4 regions of the Sphingomonas sp. BL-S-29 genome follow, and region 3 is predicted to be linked to each of the others. Evidence: predicted binding sites of a transcription regulator. Region 3 holds the regulator's gene; each other region holds the start of a gene.
What was found. The regulator LexA, encoded in region 3, represses DNA repair genes until DNA is damaged. The targets are predictions, from matches to a motif close to GTTCCNCNCTTGTTCT.
Positions count from the first base shown of each region.

Region 1 (2,202 bases), 610 kb from region 3:
GTCGGTCCGGGCCCGGATCGCCTTTTCCAGGCGATCGGACATTTCGGGGTTTTCCTTGAGGAAGGTCTTCGAATTCTCCCGGCCCTGGCCGATGCGGACGCTGTCGTAGGAGAACCAGGCGCCCGACTTCTCGACCAGCCCCGCCTTCACGCCGAGATCGAGGATTTCGCCGATCTTGGAGATGCCCTGGCCGTACATGATGTCGAATTCGACCTGCTTGAACGGCGGCGCGACCTTGTTCTTGACGACCTTCACCCGGGTGGTGTTGCCGATGATCTCCTCGCGGTCCTTGATCTGGCCGGTGCGACGGATGTCGAGGCGGACCGAGGCGTAGAATTTCAGCGCATTGCCGCCCGTCGTGGTCTCCGGGTTGCCGTACATCACGCCGATCTTCATGCGCAGCTGGTTGATGAAGATCACCATGCAGCGCGAGCGGCTGATCGAGCCGGTCAGCTTGCGCAGCGACTGCGACATCAGCCGGGCCTGAAGGCCGACATGGCTGTCGCCCATCTCGCCCTCGATTTCCGCGCGCGGCACCAGAGCCGCGACCGAATCGACCACCAGCACGTCGATCGCGTTGGACCGCACCAGCGTGTCGACGATCTCGAGCGCCTGTTCGCCGGTGTCGGGCTGCGACACGATCAGCTCGTCGATATTGACCCCCAGCTTCTTGGCATAGACCGGGTCGAGCGCATGCTCGGCATCGACGAACGCCGCCGTGCCGCCGTTCCGCTGCGCCTCGGCGATGACGTGGAGCGCGAGCGTGGTCTTGCCCGAGCTTTCCGGCCCGTAGATCTCGATCACGCGGCCGCGCGGCAGGCCGCCCACGCCGAGCGCGATGTCGAGCCCGAGCGAACCGGTCGAGATCGCCTCGACCTGCATGGTTTCCTTGGAGCCCAGCCGCATGGCCGAGCCCTTGCCGAATGCGCGGTCGATCTGAGCGAGCGCCGCGTCGAGTGCCTTGGCGCGCTCGGAGCTCGCCTTGTCGTTGGAGACTGCCATTTTGTTGTCGATGACCTTCAAAGATGCCGCCATTGGAGCCTCCGTCGCTAGACTGATCGTGTCACGCATTCAATGCGTGTTGGAAGCTTCGTACACAGTTTGTTCTACAAGAACAAGAGTGGAACGATGTTTTTCCTCGAGATGCTGATCAGCCTACCCGACGCTGACGGGCTTGCCCCCCTGCCCGCGCCGCGCGATGAAGCGTCATGACCCAGGATTTCATCGCCGGCCTGCCCAAGGCGGAACTTCACCTCCATATCGAGGGCAGCCTCGAGCCCGAGCTGATGTTCGCCCTCGCGACGCGCAACGGCATCGCCATCCCCTATGCCAGCGTCGAGGAGGTCCGCGCCGCCTACAGCTTCTCCCGGCTGCAGGATTTCCTCGACATCTATTATGCCGGCGCGGCCGTGTTGCAGACGCAGGAGGATTTCCGCGACCTCGCCACGGCCTATTTCGACCGCGCCGCGGCGGACGGTGTCGTCCATGCAGAGATCATGTTCGATCCCCAGACTCATACCGATCGTGGCATCGCCTTCGGCACGGTGATCGAGGGCCTGCTGGCGGGCATGGACGCCGCGAAAGCCCGGCATGGCATGACCACGAAGCTGATCCTCTCCTTTCTGCGCCACCTCGACGAGGACGCGGCGTTCGCCACGCTGGAAGCGGCCGAGCCCTGGCTCGACCGGATCGACGCGGTCGGGCTCGATTCGTCCGAGCTCGGCCATCCGCCCGAGAAATTCGCCCGTGTCTTCGCCGCCGCGCGTGCCAGGGGGCTGCGGCTCGTCGCCCATGCCGGCGAGGAAGGCCCGCCCGATTATGTCTATCAGGCGCTCGACCTGCTCGATGTCGACCGGCTCGACCATGGCAATCGCAGCCTGGAGGATCCGGTGCTGACCGCGCGCCTCGCGCGCACCGGCATGACCCTGACGGTCTGCCCGCTATCCAACCTGAAGCTGTGCGTGGTCGACGACATGGCCAACCACCCGATCGACCGGATGCTCAAGGCGGGCTTGCGCGCCACGATCAATTCGGACGATCCGGCCTATTTCGGTGGCTACATCGCCGACAATTACCGCGCGGCGGCGGCAGCGCGCGGGCTCGACCGGGAGGATCTCGCGATGCTCGCGCGCAACTCCTTCCTCGGCTCCTTCCTGCCCGACGATGCGGTGGCGGCGCATCTCGCCAGCCTCGACGCCTATC
Region 1 covers NZ_CM145482.1:3,141,539-3,143,740, forward strand. The annotation lists gene recA (recombinase RecA) at 1-1,035, opposite strand, end outside; gene ACZ1I2_RS14985 (adenosine deaminase) at 1,209-2,202, shown strand, end outside.
Region 1: recA (recombinase RecA) is a predicted target of LexA. The motif match lies at 1,112-1,127, and genes of this name have one in related genera.

Region 2 (2,202 bases), 110 kb from region 3:
GGCGATCGCGTCGCGGATCTCGAGCCGTTCGTAGAAGCGCTGCCCGCCGAGGATCTTGTGCGGCAGGCCGATAGTGATGAAGCGTTCCTCGAACTCGCGCGTCTGGTGCTGCGCGCGGACCAGGATGGCGATGTCGTCGAGGCTCTTGCCCGCCCGCTGGCAGGACTCGATCTCCTCGCCGACGCGACGCGCTTCCTCGGGGCCGTCCCACACGCCGAGCACCTTGACCTTCTCGCCCTCGCTCGCATCGGTCCATAGCGACTTGCCGAGCCGGCCGCTGTTATTGGCGATCACGCCCGAGGCCGCGGCGAGGATGTGCGGGGTGGAGCGGTAATTCTGCTCGAGCCGGATCACCCTGGCGCCGGGGAAGTCCTTTTCGAACTTCAGGATATTCTCCACCTGCGCGCCGCGCCACGAATAGATCGACTGGTCGTCGTCGCCGACGCAGCAGAGGTTCTTGCTCTCCTGCGCGAGCAGGCGGAGCCAGAGATACTGGACGCTGTTGGTGTCCTGATATTCGTCGACCATGATATATTTGAAGCGGCGCTGATAGTCGGCGAGCACGCCGCGATCGCGCTTCAATATGGTCAGCATGTGGAGTAGCAGGTCGCCGAAATCGCAGGCGTTGAGCGCCTTCAGCCGGGCCTGGTATTGCGCGTACATCTCCCGCCCGCGGCCATTGGCGTAGAGCTCGCTTTCGCCGGCATCGATGTCGGACGGCGTCAGGCCCTTGTTCTTCCACTGGTCGATCAGCCCGGCGAGCTGGCGCGCGGGCCAGCGTTTCTCGTCGAGATCGGCGGCGAGGATGAGCTGTTTCAGCAGGCGCAGCTGATCGTCGGTGTCGAGGATGGTGAAATTGCTCTGCAGCCCGACCAGCTCGGCATGGCGGCGCAGCATCTTCGCGCCGATCGCGTGGAAGGTGCCGAGCCAGGGCATGCCCTCCACCACATCGCCGACGAGCCGGCCGACCCGGTCGCGCATCTCGCGCGCGGCCTTGTTGGTGAAGGTGACCGACAGGATCTCGGACGGCCAGGCCTTTTTGGTGAAGAGCAGATGGGCGAGGCGCGCGGTGAGCGCCGCCGTCTTGCCCGTGCCGGCGCCGGCAAGGACGAGCACCGGGCCCTCGGTGGTGAGCACGGCCTCGCGCTGCGGGGCGTTCAGGCCCGCGAGATAGGGCGGGTCGGCAGGGCTGGGCGCGGGGAGACTCATCGGTGAACAGGTAGGGAACGCGGGCGATGGGGGCAAGCGCGTGTTGGAGTGAGAGGGAGTAGGGCGGGATGCCGAGTCTTCACGCCGTCATTTTTCCTCGGCTACAAAGTGACCGCCACCTGGAGTCGCATCATCATGATTTCACGCCGAAACCTGCTCGGAGGAATGGCCGCCGCAACGATCCTGCCCGTCGGTGGACTGCGGGCCGCCGCAGCGGCGCGGCCGCCGGTGACCATCCCGATCGCGCTGGAGGAAGGCCGCGTGCTGGTGGCGTGCGGCGTGGCGGGGCAGGGGCCGTTCTTCTTCGCGATGGACACCGGCGGCGTGGTGGGCCTGATCCGGGACGATCTCGCGAAGCGGCTGGGGCTGGTGAAGAAGACGACCGCGTCGCTCGGCATCGGCGGGGAGAAACGTATCTACCCGATCTACGATGCGCGCGACTTCATCATCGGCGGCAGCCTGCGCGACGAGGATGTGGCGCTGGCGGGAACCGACCGGGTGTCGTTCGGCGACGACGTGTCGGGATCGCTCGCGGCGGGGGCGATGACCGCCTTCGACAGCGAGCTGGATTTCGGCAAGGGCGAGTGGCGCATCTATCGCGACGGCATCAAGGATCGCACCGGCTATGTCCGCCTCGCGTCCGAGATCCGGCATCACAATCTGGTCAACGGGTCCGCCTATATCTTCGCCGACGTGATGCTCGACGGGCAGAGCTATCGCTTCCTGCTCGATACCGGCGCGCCGGTCGCGGCGCGGCTTTATGGCCCTGCCTCGCGCAAGAGCGGCTTGTGGGACGATGCGAAGCCCTGGGTGCCGCTCGCCGCGCGCGGGGAGCATGCGAGCCGCCTGGTGCGCGCGGGCAGCCTGCAGATCGGCGATACGAGGTTCGATGCGCCGCTGGTCGTGGTCGAAAGCGGTTCGGCCGGCCGCTACGAGATCGCGGACGGCTATATCGGCCTGCCCCTGCTGCGCCGCCTGAACCTGGCGAGCGAC
Region 2 covers NZ_CM145482.1:3,649,424-3,651,625, reverse strand. The annotation lists gene ACZ1I2_RS17185 (ATP-dependent helicase) at 1-1,209, opposite strand, end outside; gene ACZ1I2_RS17180 (pepsin/retropepsin-like aspartic protease family protein) at 1,375-2,202, shown strand, end outside.
Region 2: ACZ1I2_RS17185 (ATP-dependent helicase) is a predicted target of LexA. The motif match lies at 1,213-1,228, and genes of this name have one in related genera.

Region 3 (2,202 bases):
CTGCTGACCGGCGTGGTGGTCGAGCTGTCGCTGATCCCGATCGCGCTGTTCCACTTCCACAAGGCGGGCATCTATGGCGCGGTCGCCAATATCGTCGCGATCCCGCTGACCACCTTCATCGTCATGCCGCTCGAAGCGCTGGCGCTATTGTTCGACCTGGCGGGGATTGGCGCGCCCTTGTGGTGGCTGACGGCGCGGTCGCTCGACCTGCTGCTGTGGATCGCGCATGCTACCGCGAGCATCCCCGGATCGGTCGCGGCGCTACCGGCGATGCCGGGCGGGGCTTTCGGGCTGATGGCGTTCGGCGGGCTGTGGGTCGCCTTGTGGCGGACGCGCTGGCGGCAGCTCGGCGGCGTGCCGTTCGCGATGGGCGCTGCCTGGGCGCTGACGACGCCGACGCCCGACCTGCTCGTCACCGGCGACGGACGGCATGTCGCGATCCGGACGGCGCGGGGCGGGCTGGCGCTGCTGCGTGATCGGGTCGGCGACTACACGTCGGACATGCTGGCGGAGAATAGCGGGGTGGACGGCGAGCCCCTGTTCCTCGCCGATCAACCAGAGGCGCGGTGCAGCCGCGATCTCTGTCTGGTCGAGCAGAAGGCGGGCGGCCGGAGCTGGCGGATCCTCGCGACGCGGAGCGCCTATCTAGTGCCGGCGGGCGAGCTGATCGCGGCATGCGCCACCGCCGATATCGTGGTCAGCGAGCGCTGGCTGCCCGATGGCTGCCGCCCGCGCTGGCTAAAGCTCGACCGCGACATGCTGGCCAAGACCGGTGGTGTCGCGGTGACGCTGCGTACCGGCCATGTCACCACCGTGTTGCAGCCGGGCGACCGCCACCCCTGGCGGGTGACGGCGCCCGTGCCGGTCAGACGTAGCGGCGGAGCAGGCCGGCGAGCTTACCCTGCACGCGCACCTGATGCGGGGAATAACGCTGCGGATCATAGGCGCGGTTCGCCGGATCGAGGCGGATCATCGCGCCTTCCTTCCGGAAATATTTGAGCGTCGCTTCGCTGTCGTCGATCAGCGCCACGACGATCTCGCCGTCGCGCGCCGTGTCGGCGCGACGGATCAGGGCATAATCGCCGTCGAGGATGCCGGCATCGACCATCGAGTCACCCGAGACCTCGAGCGCATAATGTTCGCCGCCGCCGAGCAATGCGGCGGGCACCGCGAGCATCGACTGGCCCTCGAACGCCTCGATCGGCACGCCGGCCGCGATCCGGCCGTGCAGCGGAATCTCGATCACGTCGTTCGCCGGCTCGGGGAGCTTCTTCACATTGCCGGTCGGCGCGGCGGCCGCAGCGGCGCCCTTGCGCACTGCCTCGGGCCGTTCCGGCATGCGCAGCACTTCGAGCGCGCGGGCGCGGTTGGGCAGGCGGCGGATGAACTTGCGTTCCTCCAGCGCGCTGATCAGGCGGTGGACGCCCGATTTGGACTTGAGGTCGAGCGCCTCCTTCATTTCCTCGAACGAGGGCGAAACGCCGCTCGCCTCGAGCCGGTCGTTGATGAAGCAGATCAGCTCGTGCTGCTTGCGGGTAAGCATCCCAATTCCTCCGTCGGAACAGACTGGGAACGTTTATGCAATGTTCCGGTGCCGTGTCAAGCGAATGGAAGGATTTCCACCACCTCGCCGGCGCCGAGCGCCGGTGCATTGGGCGCGCGGACGATCAGGCAGTCGGCGCGGGCGAGCGTCAGCAGCATCGAACTGTCCTGAATGCCGGCGGCGAAGACATGGCCGTCGCGGATCGCGGCGCGCAGATAATCCTGGCGGTGGTCGTTCGCCGGCAGGTCCTCGCCGAGGATCGCGGTGGAGGTGCGCGGGAACGGATCGGGCGCGCCCGCCATGATAGCGATCAGCGGGCGGAGGAACAGGAAGGCGGTGACGAAGGCCGAAACCGGGTTGCCCGGCAGGCCGAGCACCACCGCGCCGCCGAGCCGGCCCGCCATCATCGGCTTGCCCGGGCGGAGCGCGATCCGCCAGAAATCGATGCTGCCGCCCGCGGCAGCGAGCGCCGGGCGGACCAGATCGTGGTCGCCGACCGAGGCGCCGCCGGTGGTGACGAGGATGTCGGCATCGACCGCGGCAAAGGCAGCGGTGGTTACATCGAGCCGGTCGGGCAGGATGCCGAGGTCGATCACCTCGACGGGCAGGTCGGCGAGCAGCGCGGCCAGCATGGCGCCGTTGGACTCGGGCAGCACTTC
Region 3 covers NZ_CM145482.1:3,754,600-3,756,801, reverse strand. The annotation lists partial or broken gene ACZ1I2_RS17715 (ComEC/Rec2 family competence protein) at 1-861, shown strand, start outside; gene lexA (transcriptional repressor LexA) at 866-1,543, opposite strand; gene ACZ1I2_RS17705 (molybdopterin molybdotransferase MoeA) at 1,600-2,202, opposite strand, start outside.

Region 4 (2,202 bases), 2.1 Mb from region 3:
TGGGGGGCTTCCTTGACCTTACTCCCCTCCCGCTTGCGGGAGGGGTCGGGGGAGGGCGTGTCACCAAGGGCGGCGCTGCTTGCGGACAGGCCCTCCCCTAGCCCCTCCCGCGAGCGGGAGGGGGATATTTCGGCCACCGTCGTATCGACCAGATCCACATAAGCCAGCCCCTCGGCCAGCTTCAGCGCAGTCTCGAAGCTGTCGGCGAGGCGGGTGGACATGTCCGGGCCGACGACGAGGCGATCGACCACGACCTCGATGTCGTGCTTGTATTTCTTGTCGAGCGCGGGGGCTTCGTCGATCTCGTAGAGCTCGCCGTCGATGCGGACGCGGGTGAAGCCCGCTTTCTGCCACTCGGCCAGTTCCTTGCGATACTCGCCCTTGCGGCCGCGCACGACGGGCGCGAGCAGGTACAGGCGCGTGCCCTCGGGCAGGGCCATGACGCGGTCGACCATCTGGCTGACGGTCTGCGCGGCGATCGGCAGGCCGGTCTCGGGCGAATAGGGGATGCCGACGCGCGCCCAGAGCAGGCGCATATAATCATAGACCTCGGTGACCGTGGCGACCGTGGAGCGCGGGTTGCGGCTGGTGGTCTTCTGCTCGATCGAGATGGCGGGCGACAGGCCCTCGATATGATCGACATCGGGCTTCTGCATCAGCTCGAGGAACTGGCGCGCATAGGCCGAGAGCGACTCGACGTAGCGCCGCTGCCCCTCGGCATAGATGGTGTCGAAGGCCAGGCTCGACTTGCCCGAGCCGGACAGCCCGGTGATCACCGTGAGCGTGTCGCGCGGGATGTCGATGGAGACATCCTTGAGGTTGTGCTCGCGCGCGCCGCGCACGGAGATATGGGTCAGCATAGACCGTTATGTTCCATATTTGTTCGGATTCGGCAAGAGCCGCTACCGGGCAATATAGGAACGCGCGGCGCGGTTTCGAGCCGCGACCGTGTTGCTTTCGATCAAGGGCTCGCGCTGGCCTCGACATAGCGGGTGTCGGTCGGCCCGATGCCGGTGATGTAGAGCGTCACCGGATCGGCGCCGGTACGGGCGAAATGGGCGACGTCGCCGGGTTCGGCGTAGAAGCTGCCGGGCGGGAGGGGCTTGAACGCGGCGTCCGATGCCTTGTCGCCGTAACCGAAATACCAGGTGCCGGAGACGACGGTCGCGGTGCGATCGTCGCGGTGGCGGTGGGCGGCGATGCGGGTGTTGGCGGGGACGGTCAGCGCGATGGTGTAAAGGCCGGCCCTGGTCGGGTCGCCCGACAGGATGCGGGTGCGGATGCCCGCGACGCCCGAGGTGCCGGCACCCGCGCCGAGCGTGGGGAGCGCAGCGATATCGGCGGGGGCGAGGCGGAGGTGACCGCCCTCTCCCATCTGAGCCGCGCCCGTGGCGGCGAGCGGCAGGAGCGCCGTCGCCAGCCAGAGCCGCGCCCTCATTTCGCGGGTACCAGGAAGTCGCGGATGAGCTTCACGGTCGCGTCGGGATTCTCTTCCATGATCCAGTGGCCGGAACCGGGGACCACGCCCTCGGTGACATTCTCGGCGCCGGCGCGCATCACCACTGCCATGGTCAGGCCGAAGCTCTTCTCGCCGCCGAGCGCGAGCACCGGCATCTTGAGCTTGCCGTTCGCGGCGAGCCAGGCGCGGTTGTCGATCGCATCCTGATCGAAGGCGGCGAATTGCGCGAAGCCGGAATGCATCGCGCCGGGCATGGCGTAGAGTTTTGCATAATGCTCGCGCGAGCCCTCCGTGAAATGCGCCGGCACCGCGGAGAATTCGTTCCAGAAGCGATCGAGATAGATGCGCTCGCGCCCCGCCACGAGCCGCTCCATGTCGGGCCCGCCGAAACGGAAGTGCCACAGCAGCGGATTCTTGAGGATCTCCTCCCACGGGCCGACGCCGGGGACCGGCGCGTCGATCAGCACGAAGCGCCTCACGCGGTCCGGATGCTGCGCGGCAAAGGCGAAGCCGACCATGTTGCCGATATCGTGGGTGACGAGATCGACCTGGCCGATCTTCAGCCGGTCGAGCACGCCGAGCACGTCGCCCGCCTGAGTCTTCTTGTCGAAGCCGCCGGCCGGCTTGGAGGACAGGCCAAGGCCGCGCAGATCGGGCACGATCACGGTGTGGTCGCGCATCAGGTCGGCCGCCATCGGCGCCCACATGTCGCCGGTCTCGCCATAGCCGTGCAGCAGCACGAC
Region 4 covers NZ_CM145482.1:1,672,131-1,674,332, reverse strand. The annotation lists gene uvrA (excinuclease ABC subunit UvrA) at 1-860, opposite strand, end outside; gene ACZ1I2_RS08005 (cupin domain-containing protein) at 962-1,438, opposite strand; gene ACZ1I2_RS08000 (alpha/beta fold hydrolase) at 1,435-2,202, opposite strand, start outside.
Region 4: uvrA (excinuclease ABC subunit UvrA) is a predicted target of LexA. The motif match lies at 871-886, and genes of this name have one in related genera.